3 regions of the Priestia filamentosa genome follow, and region 1 is predicted to be linked to each of the others. Evidence: riboswitches for the same ligand, from Rfam matches in the RefSeq annotation. Region 1 holds a riboswitch; each other region holds the start of a gene.
The links. A riboswitch is a leader RNA that binds a small molecule or an ion and turns the genes downstream of it on or off. The one in region 1 is predicted to bind cobalamin.
Positions count from the first base shown of each region.

Region 2: it holds a riboswitch for cobalamin, as region 1 does, so the genes downstream of both, B9N79_RS01040 ((2Fe-2S) ferredoxin domain-containing protein) here and B9N79_RS16075 (ribonucleoside-diphosphate reductase subunit alpha) in region 1, are expected to answer to the same signal.
Region 3: it holds a riboswitch for cobalamin, as region 1 does, so the genes downstream of both, B9N79_RS08935 (HoxN/HupN/NixA family nickel/cobalt transporter) here and B9N79_RS16075 (ribonucleoside-diphosphate reductase subunit alpha) in region 1, are expected to answer to the same signal.

Region 1 is NZ_FXAJ01000003.1:493,237-498,700, forward strand. Features, by position in the region: gene B9N79_RS16065 (vWA domain-containing protein) at 1-1,153, shown strand, start outside; gene B9N79_RS16070 (hypothetical protein) at 1,291-1,662, shown strand; cobalamin riboswitch at 1,946-2,150, shown strand; gene B9N79_RS16075 (ribonucleoside-diphosphate reductase subunit alpha) at 2,288-4,558, shown strand; gene B9N79_RS16080 (ribonucleotide-diphosphate reductase subunit beta) at 4,594-5,464, shown strand, end outside.
Region 2 is NZ_FXAJ01000001.1:187,223-192,686, reverse strand. Features, by position in the region: gene B9N79_RS01050 (sirohydrochlorin chelatase) at 1-618, opposite strand, end outside; gene cobJ (precorrin-3B C(17)-methyltransferase) at 640-2,277, opposite strand; gene B9N79_RS01040 ((2Fe-2S) ferredoxin domain-containing protein) at 2,331-2,705, opposite strand; cobalamin riboswitch at 2,848-3,034, opposite strand; gene B9N79_RS01035 (universal stress protein) at 3,297-3,713, opposite strand; gene gerE (spore germination transcription factor GerE) at 3,827-4,051, opposite strand; gene B9N79_RS01025 (acyl-CoA thioesterase) at 4,167-4,634, opposite strand; gene sdhB (succinate dehydrogenase iron-sulfur subunit) at 4,689-5,456, opposite strand; gene sdhA (succinate dehydrogenase flavoprotein subunit) at 5,453-5,464, opposite strand, start outside.
Region 3 is NZ_FXAJ01000002.1:364,689-370,152, forward strand. Features, by position in the region: gene B9N79_RS08920 (DeoR/GlpR family DNA-binding transcription regulator) at 1-762, opposite strand, end outside; gene B9N79_RS08925 (hypothetical protein) at 1,327-1,680, shown strand; gene B9N79_RS08930 (hypothetical protein) at 1,764-2,249, opposite strand; gene B9N79_RS08935 (HoxN/HupN/NixA family nickel/cobalt transporter) at 2,528-3,325, opposite strand; cobalamin riboswitch at 3,455-3,648, opposite strand; gene B9N79_RS08940 (pentapeptide repeat-containing protein) at 4,101-4,937, shown strand; gene B9N79_RS08945 (hypothetical protein) at 5,085-5,453, shown strand; gene B9N79_RS08950 (hypothetical protein) at 5,446-5,464, shown strand, end outside.

The sequences.
Region 1 (5,464 bases):
TCTTGTAAAAAAGTATTTAAGGGGGAGAGAACTTGCCCAAACGTTAAAATATGACGAAATCATCGAAAGTGATCTAGAACCTTCTCTACATAAGAAAATTGATTCATTTGCCCAGTTACAAAAAAGTAGCGAGCAATCGTTTTATAACTATCTTGTTTACTTATTAGGAAGTGGAGAGTACGGGGAAATAGAAAAAGAGCTTGAAACATTTGAACCTGTATTTCCAGAGGTAACTGCTGATCAAAAGAAAAAGAAGAATGCCGTATTTTTGATAGACGGGAGTCAAAGTATGGAGGAAACGTTAGGAAACCAAACAAAACTTTCCTTAGCAAAAAAGGCAATTATTGATTTTGCAGCAGCTCTTCCTAACGACGAATCTCTTACACTTCTAACATATGAAAACCCAATAGAAGAGAGGGAGGAAACACAAAAAGTCCCCGCATGCCGGAATATACAAGTAGCATATGATCATAAGTCATATGAACCAGGTGAATTTGCTTCTTCTCTAGCAGAATATAGAGAAGGAGATGACACTTCATTTACAGCAGGATTGCAAAAAGCAGAAGAAGTTCTTTCTTCCTACAGTGATAAACAATATGAAAACTCTATTTATATTATTAGCGATGGAATAGATATTTGTGAGAACGAAGGAGAAGAAAGTAAAAGTATTCTTTCTAATGGCAGCGAGGATATCCATATTATTGGTCTTGATGTAGATCAAGAGGAGGAAGCGGCACTTCAACAAGTCGCAGCAAAAGGTACCTACAAGACCGTAGCAACCGAAGAAGAACTCCAAACATACATTAAGGAAGAGTGGGAGCAAGAAACGCCTGAAAAAACTTTTGTGCAAGAAGCTTCAATTTCAGATGAGGAACAGCTTAGCGAGCAGAGACGTTTTGACTCTATTAAAGAATCTTATGATAAAGCAAGCCTAAGGGAGCGTGATCGTCTTCTTTTAGGGGTAAAATATATAGAGGAACAAAAATTACTCTCATCAAATGAAATAAAACGGTTAGAAAAACGTATTTTAAATCAATATAAAAGCCGTAAAGAAGCCGTATGGGAGATTAGAGATCAAAAACTAGCTCTCATGAAAGCGAAAATAAAAGAAAATAATAAAATGATTCAAGAGTGGAAAGATAAGTGGCAGTGACATTCATAAAAGAGAAGAGCATGCTCTTCTCTTTTATGCTGGAAAATATCCAGAAAAATGTAAAAAAGGGGGAACAGAAGAGAAAATGTATGATAAACTTGGGATAATTGTTTAGTATATATGAAAGGAGAAGAAGAGTGAAAAATACCAAAAGAGATACGGCGCTTTCCTTTATATTTTTAGGACTTTTATTTTTAGGGTTTGTACAAGTATGGCACGAGCGTCAATATGTGCTTGGGGTTGGTGCAATGCTTGTAAGTTTTGTCGGCATCTGTGGGGTATGGAAAGGAATTAATAAAGAACGTCAAAAAGATATTTTGTTAGGAATAAAACTTTTTTTTATAACCATTATATTTTGTTTACTACACCGTTTTGTCTTTCCTTTTATACAAAGTATAAACAATGATCATCGCTTTCTAGCCGCTTTTTTATCAAGCCTCCTTATCGTCTTTACTATGGACAAACTTGTCCGAATTACGTATCACAAGCTTCATCAAAAGTCTGCTTAAGAAAAACAAAAGATGTGTATTATAAAACTAGTTCATATTTTTTGTGAACTAGTTTTTTTAATAGTAAAAAAGTGAAATTGATTTTTTTATAAGGAACAATACCTTGAGAGAAAAGAAGTTTAATAAAAGCGGGAAAAGTCAAGGTCTTTCTTTCGGGCAAGAACTGTGTATAATCAAGTATTGTAACAAACATAGAGTTTTTCTGTTGTAAAATCTAAAAGAGTCTGATAGAATAATAAACACAATATGTAGTGCTTAGATGAATATGGAAATACTATATTTTGTATAAACCTAAAATAAAGGTGTCATGTATTGACTTAAAAGGGAATTTGGTAATCAAACCAAAACTGTACCCGCAACTGTGATTGCTGATGAAATAAGCACATCCACTGTATGAACGAAAAGGCTTACATAAGCTTATTATACGGGAAGGGCTTAGAGTAGAGAGACGCAAAAGTCAGGAGACCTGCCTTTTATTGAGACGTTTTATTCTGTTCGGGAGTTAGGAGGATAAAGCGAGGGTTGTGCTTTTTTGTGCGCACATTCCTTCGCTTTATGCTCATTGCTCTCGAAGAGACAATGAGCTTTTTTTGTAGAGTGAATGGTAAAGACTGGAGGAAATAGTATGTTACAAACAAATTCGAACACGTTAGAAACGGTTGTCGAAAAAGATGGAGCTGAAGAGGCATTAGTTGGATATCTAGAAAAACTAAAAGAAAAATATCCACATCTAGATTTTGACGATTATGAACAGAAAATTGTTCAAGGGGTGTTCACATTACAGAAAGTCACGAGAGATCGTCTTTCAAACTTGCTTATTTTAGGTGCGCTTGAGCGTATTAACACGCTTGAACCTGATTGGACATATGTTGCAGCTAGCGTTTTATTGGACAAGCTTTACGGAAATGCAGCAGAAAACCGTGGCTATCAAGCAGATGAGAAATATGGTTCTCTTTATCATTTAATTGAGACGTTAACAAACACAGGAATTTTCAGCCCTGCTCTTTTATCTTCTTACACGAAAGAAGAGATTGAAAAGATTCAAAGTTTTATTTCACAAGAACGTGATGAACTTTTTACATACATCGGGCTCCTGACATTATCTGATCGTTACTTAGCTCAAACACACGATCGTAAAACCATGGAATTACCGCAAGAGCGCTTCTTAATTATTGCAATGACGCTTATGCAAAATGAGCCAAAAGAAAAACGTCTTGCTCTTATTGAAGAAGCATATTGGGCTCTTTCAAATCTTTATATGACAGTAGCTACACCAACACTTGCAAATGCAGGTAAAACATATGGCCAGCTATCAAGCTGCTTTATTGATACAGTTGAAGATGATTTAAGAAGCATCTACGACAGCAATACAGACGTTGCTACACTGTCAAAACACGGTGGAGGCATTGGGGTATACCTAGGGAAAGTGCGTCCAAGAGGAAGCGATATTAAAGGATTTAAAGGTGTTTCCTCAGGAGTTATGCCATGGATGAAACAGCTAAATAATACAGCGGTGAGTGTTGATCAGCTTGGACAGCGTAAAGGAGCAATTGCTGTTTACTTAGATGTATGGCATAAAGATATTTTCAGTTTCCTTGATGCTAAGCTGAATAACGGAGATGAGCGTCTGCGTACACATGACTTATTTACAGGAGTATGCTTACCAGATTTATTTATGGAGAAAGTGCAAAACAGAGAAGAATGGCATTTATTTGACCCACATGAAGTGCGAAGCGTTATGAACTATTCTCTTGAAGATTTTTATGATGAAGAAAAAGGTAGCGGTTCATTTAGAGAAAAATATGAAGAGTGTGTAAGAGAAGAGAAGCTTTCTCGCGAAACAATTCCGGCAATTGAAATTATGAAACGAATTATGATTTCACAGCTTGAAACAGGTACACCTTACATGTTCTATCGTGATACAGTAAACCGAGCAAATCCGAACAAACATAAGGGAATGATCTACGGAAGTAACCTTTGCAGTGAGATTGCTCAAAACATGAGTGCAACAACACTTGTTGAAGAAACAACAGATGGAGGCACAATTGTAATTCGCAAAGAGATGGGCGATTTTGTTGTGTGTAACTTATCTTCTGTTTCACTTGCAACAGCTGTAAAAGCAGACGTTCTACCTCGTCTTGTGAAAATTCAAATGCGCATGCTTGATAATGTAATTGACTTAAATACAATTCCTGTACCACAAGCTAAATATACGAATGAAAAGTATCGTGCTGTTGGACTAGGAACGTTTGGGCTCCATCATCTACTAGCCCTTGAGGGAATTAGCTGGGAAAGTGATGATGCTGTTGAGTACAATGATCGCTTATATGAGAATATTGCCTATTATGCAATTTCAGCGAGTATGGAGCTTGCAAAAGAAAAAGGTTCATACCCTGTATTTGAAGGTTCAGAATGGGAAAATGGCCGCTATTTTGAGGATCGCGGGTATACGAGTGATCGTTGGGAAGAACTTCGTGCTAAAGTTCAAGAACACGGAATGCGAAACGGCTACGTTATGGCTGTTGCACCGAATTCTTCAACAAGTATTATTGCGGGCTCTAGCGCAAGTATCGATCCTATTTTCCGCAAAGAATATTCGGAAGAAAAGAAGGACTATAAAATTCCAGTAACGGCACCAGATCTTACACCGCAGACAAACTGGTATTATAAATCAGCATATCACATTAATCAAAATTGGAGCATTAAACAAAACGCAAAACGTCAGCGTCACATTGACCAAGCTGTATCTTTTAATCTTTATGTACAAAATGATATTCGTGCAAAAGACCTTTTAGATCTGCATCTTAATGCATGGTCAGAAGGATTAAAAACAACATATTATGTTCGTTCAACATCTGGAGATGCAATTGATGAATGTGAAAGCTGCCATAGCTAAGCGTAACATATATAATAGAAGAAAGGTGAATTGTGATGTCATATACACTAAAAAAGCGTGACATTATGGATCGTCAGGCACCAAACAGATCAACAAGCATTATTAACGGAGAAAGCTCTAATGTTTTAAACTGGGATGACGTTCGATTTAGTTGGGCGTACCCTAAATATAAAAAAATGCTAGCGAACTTTTGGACACCGTTTGAGATTAATATGTCACATGATATTAAGCAGTTTCCGCAGCTAACAGAAAAAGAACAAGACTCTTTCTTGAAAATTATTGGACTTCTTGCTCTTTTAGACAGTATTCAAACAGACTATGCCGGGAAAGTAGCAGACTATTTGACAGACTCAAGCTTAAATGCGCTTATGATTATGCTTGCACAGCAAGAAGTCATTCATAATCACTCTTACAGCTACGTACTTTCAAGCATTGTAAACAAATCTAAACAAGACGAAGTTTTCAACTACTGGCGTGAAGAACCAACGCTTGTAGAGCGCAATGAATTTGTCACGAACGGTTATAAGGATTTTGCTGAAAATCCAAACGTCGAAACGCTCTTAAAATCGCTTGTGTACGACGTGATTTTAGAAGGTTTGTTCTTCTATTCTGGTTTTGCCTTTTTCTATCATCTTGCTCGCAACCGCAAAATGGTAGCTACAAGTACCATGATTAACTACATTAACCGAGATGAGCAAATTCACGTTGATTTATTTGTGAAGATTTTTAAAGAAATTTTAGTGGAGTATCCAGAATACAACACGAAAGAACTTCACCAATTTATTAATGAAACACTTAAGCGCGCCGTTGAGCTTGAAGTAAGCTGGGCTAAGACTGTAATTGGAGACGAAATTGAAGGTCTTGTTCTACAAGAGGTAGAAGATTACATTAAGTTTTATGCAAACG
Region 2 (5,464 bases), on a different contig from region 1:
TTTAATTAAAATCCCTGTAAAAAGGAAGTATGGAAGCACAACAATTTTCTTTGCTCCAAGCTTAATACAGCGTTCTACTCCTTGTTCAATCAAAGGATCTGTTACACCCATAAAGGATGTTTCAACAAGCTTATAGTTTGTTTTCTCCCAAAGAAGACGCGTGATTTTATAAAGCTCGCTGTTCGCGTCAGCATCGCTTCCACCGCGCCCAAGTAAGATAACCGCTGTTTCTTCTCCAGGACTTTCTAAATTTTCACCAGACTCTTTTAATCTTGTATTTAAAATTTCAAACGTTTCTTCATGAATACCAATTGGTCTGCCATATGTAAATTTCGTGTTTGGATACTTTTCTCTTGCTTCATCAATCGCTCCTGGAATGTGAATTTTAGAATGGCCAGCAGGAAGAAGCATGATTGGAATTAAAATAATATGATGTGCTCCTTTTTCTATACAGGTATCAATTCCATCTGCAATTGTTGGACGCTCAAATTCTAAGAAGCTTGTTTCTACTAACAACGTCTCTGGCAAAAGAGTCCTCATTTTCTCTACAAATTGACGTACTTCTTCATTTCCTTCAAAGTCACGGCTTCCGTGTCCAATAAATAATACAGCTTCCATTTGTTTTCCTCCTCTATTTTCCTAGTCTCCACAAGGAGCTGGCTCAATTTTAATTTTGGGTGTTACATCTTGGTAAATAAAACCACCTACTTCTTTTACACGTTTAAAGAATTTAAAGAACGACTCATTAGGATGACCCTTTTCTTTATACTCATCAACAATCCCTTCAACAACATCAACAATCTTTTCAGGAGAAATTCCTTCCGCAACAGGCTGTCCAGAATGTGCTGATCGGCCTACTGTTTTCGCTCCAAGAAACAAATCAAACTTTCCTTTTCGATATACAATTCCGATGTCATCTTGTACAGCTCTGTAGCAAGCCATACCACAGCCGTTGAACCCGATTTTTGTAACTTTTGGCATGTTCACTCCGCCAAGTCTTTCTTGCAGTTCTTCTGCATATGGAATGGAATCTTTTTTCTCCCCATCGCAGAAGTCACACGCCTTCATGGTTAAAACGTCTCCAACAGGAGCAAGGAGTAGACCTACTTCGCTAAGTCGCTTTGTTACTTTTTCTGGTTCAGCAGTTGGTACTTCAAGACGAATTTGATGATCTGGTGTATATTCAATTGACCCTTTTTCGCCTGCAACTTCAGCAATTGTAGTGAGCTGAACTGGTGTAAACTTTTTACTTACAAGTCCTGGGCTTACAGCAAGTTCGAAGATGGATTCCATCTTAGCCGTTACTTTTTCAAATGTTGTTTGCTCCTCTTTTCCTGTCACAAGGCTAAGAGCTTTCTCCGCAATCTCCCTTGAAGAAATTTTCTCTACTTCTTTAACTTTCTCAACTTTTTCTGCTTCCTTCTCTTCCACTGCTGGTGCTGCTTCTTCTTGTGAAAGTGCCCATGGCTCTGCCTCTTTTTTCAAACGTTGATGCGGTTTTAGCGGCTGTTTTGTTTCATTTAGCGTATATTTACGTTGATAGCCGCGTGGGGTAATCATTAAATCATCATAGAGAAATGTTGAAGAATTTCCAATAATAACAGTTGTTAGCATTCCAATTTCATGTTCAAGCATTTCTTTTAAATTGGTAATTACGATATTCTGACGGTCCCGATACGCGCTTTTCACAAGGCCAACAGGAGTATCTGGTGATCTATATTGAAGCAGGATACGCTGAGCTTCAGCAATTTGACGGGTTCTTCTTCCACTTTTCGGATTATAAAGAGCAATAACAAAATCAGCAGATGCCGCAGCTTCAATCCTTTTTTCAATAAGTGTCCATGGTGTTAAATGATCGCTTAGACTTATTGTGCACGCATCATGCATAACAGGAGCTCCTAATAATGAAGCACAAGAGTTAATAGCGGAGATACCAGGAATAATTTCAATTTCCACTCCGTCTTTTCTTGACCAACCTTTTTCAACAAGCACTTCATACACAAGACCAGCCATTCCATATACTCCTGCATCTCCGCTTGAGATCACAGCTACTTTTTTCCCTTGCTCAGCTTGCTTTACTGCTTCTTGGGCTCTTGTCACTTCCTCAGTCATTCCAGTACTAATAACCTGTTGATTTGACAATAATCCTTGGATAAGTTCCACATATGTTTTGTAGCCAATAATCATGTCACTTTCTTGAAGTGCCTCTTTCGCTCGTTCTGTAATATGTTCAAAATTTCCTGGACCAAATCCGACAATAAGCAATTTACCACTCATATTTTTTCCTCCTACCACAAGTTTTTCGAATGATGCGATTCTTTCGAAAACAGTTATTTCACTTTCTCTTTTGAAATTCCTTTTGGCGATGAGGAATTTTCAGGAGCTTTAAATCCTTCCTCATATGTGTAGATGATAGAGTTTTCAAGCTTATTCCCATTTAAGAGATGCTCTCTTACCATCTCTCTTCCAAGCTCTGGTGTCATTTCTTTATACCAAACTCCTTCAGGGTATACAATTGCTACACATCCGTCTTTACATCGTCCATTACATCGCGTTCTTGTTGTATGAATTTGAGCATCTGCCCCAAGCTTTTCAATTTCATCTCGAACAGCAACCGTTACTTCTTCTCCGCCCTTTTTCATACAAGTTCCACCATTACAAATTAAGAGATGATGCTTTGTTTCATTTAAATTCCACGTTGTCATCCATACCAACTCCCTCGTTAAAATCGTTTTCTCAAAAAACGCATAAAAAAAACACCTCTACGAGAAAGAGATGTAAAATGCACACCTGTACACGAGTTTGCACAATGGATTAGCACTTCTTCCTATGTCCCGTAGGTTTCAAATGAAGCAAACAGTTAAGGCAGGTCTCCTGACTCAAGGTAATCGTTCTACTACGTCTTCCCAAAAAAATTCAGTGACACGTTGTAATAGAACTCCCTTTTACAGTGGCGGGCACCGTGCCAGATTTTCACTGGCTTCCCTTTTCAACATAGGCTTTAAAGCTATGTACCTTCCTGTTTACAATATGAAATTGTCTTTAAAATGAAAGAAGAACTCTCCCTAGCAAAACATACATAGTGGAATCACTATCTCACCCTAAACAAATTTAGCTGTGATGATGACCTCCCTTATGTGCAGTATGCTAGGATAGTTCTCTATCTGCTACTTTTTTGATTTATGTAAAAATTTTTTCTTATATGAGTTTTCTAATTAACTACAATGATAGAGGATGTTGGCTCATTTTTCAATAAAGAATTCAATTGAAGAATAGGAGAAGCCTCATCCCTTCTCTTATTTCACAAGGAGAACGGAGCAGGAGGCCTTTTCTATTATTCTAGAACTAACACTACCAAGCACTACTTTTTGAAATCTATTAAATCCTCTACTTCCTACCACAATAAGTTCAATATCGTTCTCATTTGCATAACGAATAATTTCTTCAGCAGGATTTCCAACTCTAAAATGAACCTTATGAGTAATGTTATACTTTACGGCCATAGTATCAATTTCACGAAGAAATTCTTGCCTGTCTTCTAGCTTGTTTAAATTAGAGCGTTTATGCCAAGATGTTTTAGTTTTATCATCTCCTTCTTTCACGTGAAGAATTTGCAGTGGTGTACGATAACAAGAAGCAATGGAAAAAGCTTTCCCAAGAGCTTCTTTGGCCTGTTTTGAGCCATCTACGGCTGCAAGAATTTTATTGTACATTTCTTTCTCCCCCTATATTTCTTTATTTTTCTACTTCCCTTTTTTGACTGTAATAATCTTTCATTTCGCTAGAAAACAAAACCGACTATCTTTTACTGATAGTCGGCCACATGTTATAACTCGAGTTCTCCCATGCGAAGAAGTTCAACGACAGCTTGAGAACGCCCTTTAACGCCAAGCTTTTGCATTGCGTTAGAAATATGATTGCGAACCGTCTTTTCACTAATAAACAGCTCACTTGCGATCTCTTTCGTTGTTTTGTCCTGTACTAGAAGTTCAAAAACCTCTCGTTCTCTCTTTGTAAGTAACGGTTTAGGTGGAAATTCTTTATCCTTCAATGTAACCCTCCTTGCCTGATCCAGAGTCGAACTATCGGATGGGTGTAAGTTAGTCACGATATACTATGTAAAAAAGGATAAAGCGGTTCCTAGAATTCGCAAGTTATGCTATATTTTATTCACTTTTTTTCGATTGATAAGGCTTTAATTTTTCAAGTTGCTCCTCTGTCCATGGAACAGATTTACCCGTTCTTTTGGAGACCTGTACAAGAGCGCCTCGTCCTGTGAAACAAATTTCCTCTTTTTCATTTATCCCCACATAGTGTAAATCAACAGATGAACGTCCAGTATGCTCAATTTTCGTTTTTACTCTAAGCACTTCTCCAAAGAAGACTTGCTGAACAAAATCACACTGTAAATCAGCAACAACGGGCATTGTTTCACTATCAGACTTCTTCCATATTTCCATAAAACCAATATGCTGAAAAAAAGCTGTTCGGGCTTCTTCAAAATAAAGGAAAGGAACGGTATTATTCATGTGACCAAACATATCTGTCTCACAAAAGCGAACTCGAATCTCTCTATTAAAGGTAAAATCGTGCTTCCAAGTCTCTATATTGTTAATATAATCCGGCTTTTTCATTCATCTTCCTCCTTTGATGAAAAGAAACCTCTCCATACTGGAGAGGTTTCTTTTTTATTCTGCATCACTTCCAAAAAACTTTCGGAAAGAGCGAAGAGTAGTGTCTCTGTTTAAAGCAGCAATTGATGTTGTTAATGGAATACCTTTTGGACAAGATTTTACGCAGTTTTGTGAGTTACCGCAATTTGAAAGTCCTCCATCTTCCATTAGAGCATCAAGTCGTTCATGTTTATTCATTGCTCCAGTCGGATGTGCATTGAATAAGCGAACTTGTGATAATGGAGCAGGTCCAATGAAATTTGATTTACTGTTTACATTTGGACAAGCTTCTAAGCATACTCCACAAGTCATACATTTTGAGAGCTCGTATGCCCATTGGCGTTTCTTCTCTGGCATACGTGGTCCCGGCCCTAAATCGTAAGTTCCATCAATCGGTACCCATGCTTTTACTTTTTTCAATGAATCAAACATGCGGCTACGGTCGACTTGTAGATCCCTCACAATAGGGAAAGTTTTCATTGGCTTGAGTCGAATCGGTTGTTCAAGTTTATCAACTAACGCTGTACAAGATTGACGAGGGCGTCCGTTAATAACCATTGAGCATGCTCCACAAACTTCTTCTAAACAGTTCATATCCCAGTTAATTGGTGTTGTATGCTCACCTTTTGAATTTACTGGATTTCGACGAATTTCCATTAGAGCTGAAATAACGTTCATATTTGGACGATATTCAATCTCAAATTCCTCATCATATGGAGCTGTTTCCGGTGAATCTTGGCGTGTAATAATCAACTTAATGGTTTTTGTTTTTGTCTCAGTCATTTCTCACT
Region 3 (5,464 bases), on a different contig from region 1:
AAAGTCAACAGTCGTAACGATGATGTTTTTTTCTTTTAATTTCTCTTGAGAATGGGGAGGGAGTTTTATGTCCACAATCATTTCATCAACTTGATCTAGAGTAGAGATATGTGAAAACTCTCGGTAACCAAACTTGCTAGAGTCGACCATTAAGAACGTTCTGTTAGATCTTTCAATCATTTTTCTTTTTAAGAGAGCTTGCCATTCGTTTGAGTCACTTAATCCACTATTTAAATCAATACCTTTACAGGAAAGAAAGGCTTTATCAACATGATAATTTTCAAGCGATCGCTCCGCTAGCGGTCCTACATACGACAAGGATTTTGGAAGCAGTATCCCACCAGTTGAAATCACTTCAATTCGGTCTTTTTTGCTAAGTTCAATCGCAACCTTAATAGAGTTTGTAATGACAGTGAGCGGAATGTTAGGAAGTATTTTGGCCATATACCACGCGGTTGTACTTGCGTCAAGAATAATCCGGTTGCCGTTTTCTACTCTTTTTACGGCTTCATGAGCAATTATTTTCTTTTCCAATACATTTGTAATTTCCCGTTCTGAGAAATCTATTTCGCTTTCTTTTTCTTGAACACTTACTGCTCCACCGTGACTTCTTCGTAATTTATTTTCTTTTTCGAGTTTTTCAAGATCACGTCTAATTGTTTCTTCTGTAACAGCAAAAAGCTCACTAAGCTCAGAAACTCGAATGCTTGATCGTAAATTAACTAAATCCACAATTTTTTGTTGTCTTTCGGCTACTAGCATTCATAACGTCCTTTCCTTTATTATCTGTAAAACAAATTACAGAAGAATATGTTGTTTTCTTTTTATTTTGTCTCATCATATCATACTTTTTAATATAAATTCACGCTGTAGTTCATGCTTTCTTAGAAGCATGCTTTCTTTTAAACAAATTCAAAGGCTAGAGAAGGAGAAAAAACATAAAGAAGAAGAGTAAAACGAATATAAATAAAAAATTAAAAGTTTGTTTTCGTTGATATGTAAGTATTTATTGCAAAACGTGTCATTTTTAAAATTGAAAATTCCTTATTCTTTATAAATGCTACTTTATAGAGAAGATGGAATCTGGTAAGATTTATCATGTAAAGGTCAACATGACCATATCAAAACTAATTTACCATATATATTATAGGTTCCTATCATTTTAGAAAAGGGAGGAGAGAAGAGAGCATAATGATATAGGATAGAACCTAGCTTTCTAAAGTTTGTTTCTGATTGTAAGGCATAACATATGTAGTAGAGACAACAGGTAAAAGCAACTTACATCATTTGGTAACAACGGATTACGGCAAATGTGGAGGAAAAATATTGAGATTTCCAGTTGTAAAGGAAGAGAAAACAAAAAACAGCTTCGATGAGACAGCAGTAGTAGAGTCTTTAGATTATCCATATCCCAAAGTGCAAGTGACGGCTCTTATCCAAATTGTAAAGGGGAACATATCCAATGCAGAAGTAATTTTTAAACTTATTGAGCTAAGCAAGTGTAGAAATGAAGAGATTCACAAAGTATTTGGGAAAGATACAATAGGTCACTATAGTATTGCGGCACTTCAAGTATTAAATACATATGAATCAACTAAAGCTTTTAAAGACATAATGAATGAACTAGAAGAGAGAGAACAAAACATCATTAAAAGAATTGTTCAAAACTTCAACATGTAAGCCCGTTTATATTAATAGATGAGATGGAAGTGAAAAAAGCAGTGAGAAGCTTTGGGTTTCTCACTGCTTTTTTTAGGTCTATTTTAGCTGATCCCTTGCCATAAATAGAGAATAATAGAGCTTGAGAGAAGAAGAAAGCCAGATAGTGGCATACCTTGTGCTTCTTGCTTAAGTGCCTTTTGTAGATGGTGTGCCTGCTCTGCTTGATGTTCTCTATAGGAAAGAATAACAGTGTTTAGCGGTTTAGTAATAATCGTAATATTAAGATTTTCCCTTTCTATAATTTCTTGTGACTTAGAGAAATTAACATTAAACATAATATAGCAGTTTCGAACAAATAAGCTTGTTTTCAAAGGAGTATAAATGAGGTAAGCGAGTGCTAATATGACACAGATGATAATGAGTCCTTCAATGATTGAAAGCTGATGCTGAATCATAGCTAGAGCAGTGAATAGACTGCAAAATGTCCCGACGGCATTGCACGCAATATAAGGAGAGCTAAAGGTCTTACAGCAAATAATGAGAAGCCCTGCTAAAGCAAGTAAAATGATGACAAGATTCATATTCATAAATGACTCCTTCCTATTCATCTTTTTTTATGTGTACCATTACCCTAAACGAGGACTCTATCTACATTATGTGAGGAGAAATTTTTTATTAAAGAGATAAAATAAGCCAGAAGAGAGAAACTGCTTGTAATAGAAAAACGATCAATAGCCATATGTTGAAGAAAGATGAAGAAAATGAGAGAGTTTTTATCAAGTTTGTTTCTTATTACAAACTGACTTGTTTAAGATGAAGAAAGAGAGCAAAAGATGTATTGCTCTCTCCGATAAGCTCATAGTTGTTAGACAGATTGAATACTGTTGTTTGCTTTTTTAGCTTTGAAACAGACAAAAATAAACATTGAAAGAAGAAATAGAAAAAGGATAACGCCAACAATCTCGAAGTCTATTTCTGCCCATGGATTGAAGAATGTAAAAGCAAGATAGAAAGAGACGCTGTAGGCGAGTACAACGATGACCCACCCCATAAGGCGTGAAGCTGCTTGACCAAATTTGCTTGAGTCTTTGACCATTTTATGCACAACAAAAGAATCAATTGTATCTGTAATCATCATGCCAACCATAAAAACTAAACCTAATAATAGCGGAGTGTACGAGCTTGAATTGCCAGCAGCTAACGTCCATACAGCTGTTTGACTCACCGTTTCGGCTGCTAGGGCAAAGAGAGCACCAATAAGAATAATAAGAAACGGATTTGTTGTCCCTTTTGCAAGCTTTGGAATGAATTTCCCTTTTAAACCACTAAGCTGAAATTCTTCCTTACTACTTCTTGTTCGAATCAAATTGTACGTATTTAATGTCCCAATCAAAAATAAAGATAAAATAGATACCCAAGAAGCGAAAGTGTCAAAGGATGGTGGGAACGTAAAGTTACTCATCACCATTCCTAAAACCCCAGCAGTCAATGCGACAACGCCCCCATGTCCAAATGAAAATAGGGTACCAACCCATCTTGAGAAAGGACTTTCCATCCTCCAATTGTACCTTGTTTGACCATCAATAAAAGCTAAATGGTCTGCATCAAGGCCGTGTCTTAATCCTAAAACAAATACAAATGCAAAAAGTGATAAACCTTCCAATTTTGTAGCCTCCTTTAATAAAAATAAAAACCCTCAACTATTTCTAGAGTTGAGGGAAATATGTATAACAAATAAGCAGCACAAATAAGCTATGCTGAATATGTATAGACTACTCTCTTTCCTAGAAGATCCTAGCGTACAGATTAGGTAGGTATCCTGGCTCTAAAATCATCACTTTTCACCGCCTTCCCTAACAGAATTGTTAAGTGGCATCTGGCGAAAAACTCCTTCATAACAGTGGCTGGACCGCCCAAGATTTTCACTTGGTTCCCTGTTACCTCCCACTTTAAAAAAGTAGGAGCCCCTAAACTGCGAGTTAATCATCGTCTTCATATGCTTTTTTTGGTAGTATACCATATTTTTGTAAAAGTTAAATCCTACAAACGAATCTTTTCTTTTTAAAGGTCTAGCATACTTATACACTACCAATACTATGGATAGAAAGAATGAGAATCGATAAAAAACACCTTCATTATTCAAGAAAATTCAAATTCTTATTATAGGTTCAAGAAGGAGCATTGAACAGCGGCATACGTGGAAGGTGAAGATATGAATATGTTTTAATCGAAAAGGGCATTCTTGAATTGTGCAGGTTAAAACCTGTTCACCTTACAATCATTAATACTCTTAAGCTATTAAATAGTTAGAAAACGTTCATTACCTTGGTTAACAAGGAATATGAACAGAATGGAAATCTAATTTACAAACTGCTTCCTTTTTTACATCATTCCTTTTAATATGAATATAGCGGGATTAGAAAAGGGATGGGATGAAAATGTCAATTGAATTAGAAAATAAAGTAGAAGTTCAAAAAGCATTGAATTCAGACTGTACAAGCTGTTTTGGTTTATGCTGTGTTGCATTGCCATACGCGAAGTCAGCTGATTTTGCTTTTGATAAAGGTGGAGGAACACCTTGCCGGAATTTGCGAGATAATTACTTGTGCGGCATTCATAATAACTTAATTAAGGAAGGGTTTCGCGGTTGTGTTTCTTATGAATGTTTTGGAGCGGGTCAAAAAGTATCTAGAATTATATACAAGGGGAAAGAGTGGAAAGGAAATAAGCAATATGCTGAACAAATGTTTAGCGTCTATCCAATTGTTCAGCAGCTTCATGAAATGCTTTCCTACTTATATGAAGCAATGAGCTATAGGGAAACAAAATCTATTCATGCTGAGCTAAGAGAGATGTTCAGAGAAACGGAAAAGATGACAGAACAACCTCCAGAAGAAATTTTACATCTAGATGTTGCAGGGCATAGAGCAAAAGTAAATACATTGCTTTTACAAACAAGTGAATTAGTCCGTCCGCAAATCACTCATAAGAAAAAACGAAATTATAGTAGTGATTATATAGGGGCTAAGCTTAGGAAAGCAAAGCTTAAAGGAGAGAATTTAAGAGGAGCACTTCTTATTGCAGCAGACCTTAGAGAAGCGGATCTTCGTTTTACAGATTTGATTGGAGCAGACTTTAGGGATGCAGATCTTAGCGGGGCAGATTTGACAGGAAGTCTTTTTCTTACTCAAGCACAAGTAAACGCAGCAAAGGGAAATAGTCATACAAAGTTGCCACCATCATTAAAAATACCAACACATTGGAAAAAAGCGTAAGAACTTCTAAAAGTTCCTACGCTTTTTTATTTTAATAGCTTGTAGAGAGGGAGAAAAAGGGGATAGGAGTATTTTTTATATAAAAATGTGACAAGTATTAAAAAAATTTCATAGAGTATAGAAGCTAGAATAGAAATGAGGCATGCTATGGAAAAACGAAATCTTTTTATTGAAATGTTTTTAATCCTTATTACAGCGTGGTGGTCTATGGTTCTAGTAGTAAATGACAAGCTGTTTTATAACCGCCCTGAATTTTTTTATACGTTTCAGGAAATTGGTAATGAAGCAGAGTGGGCAAGCATTTTTATTTTAAGTTTGATTTCTCTTATTCTTGGACTCCTATGGAAAAAAGCGTGGATACGTAAAATAGCACTGCTTTCATCAACGTTTTTGTATGCAATGATGGCAGCAGGATTTATTCTAGCGAAGCAACCCTTAAACACGGGAGTAGGCGTTTATTTTGCAATAGCTCTCCTTGCTTTATGGGGAACAAGAGATGTGAAAGACAATGAATAAGATTGAGTCCT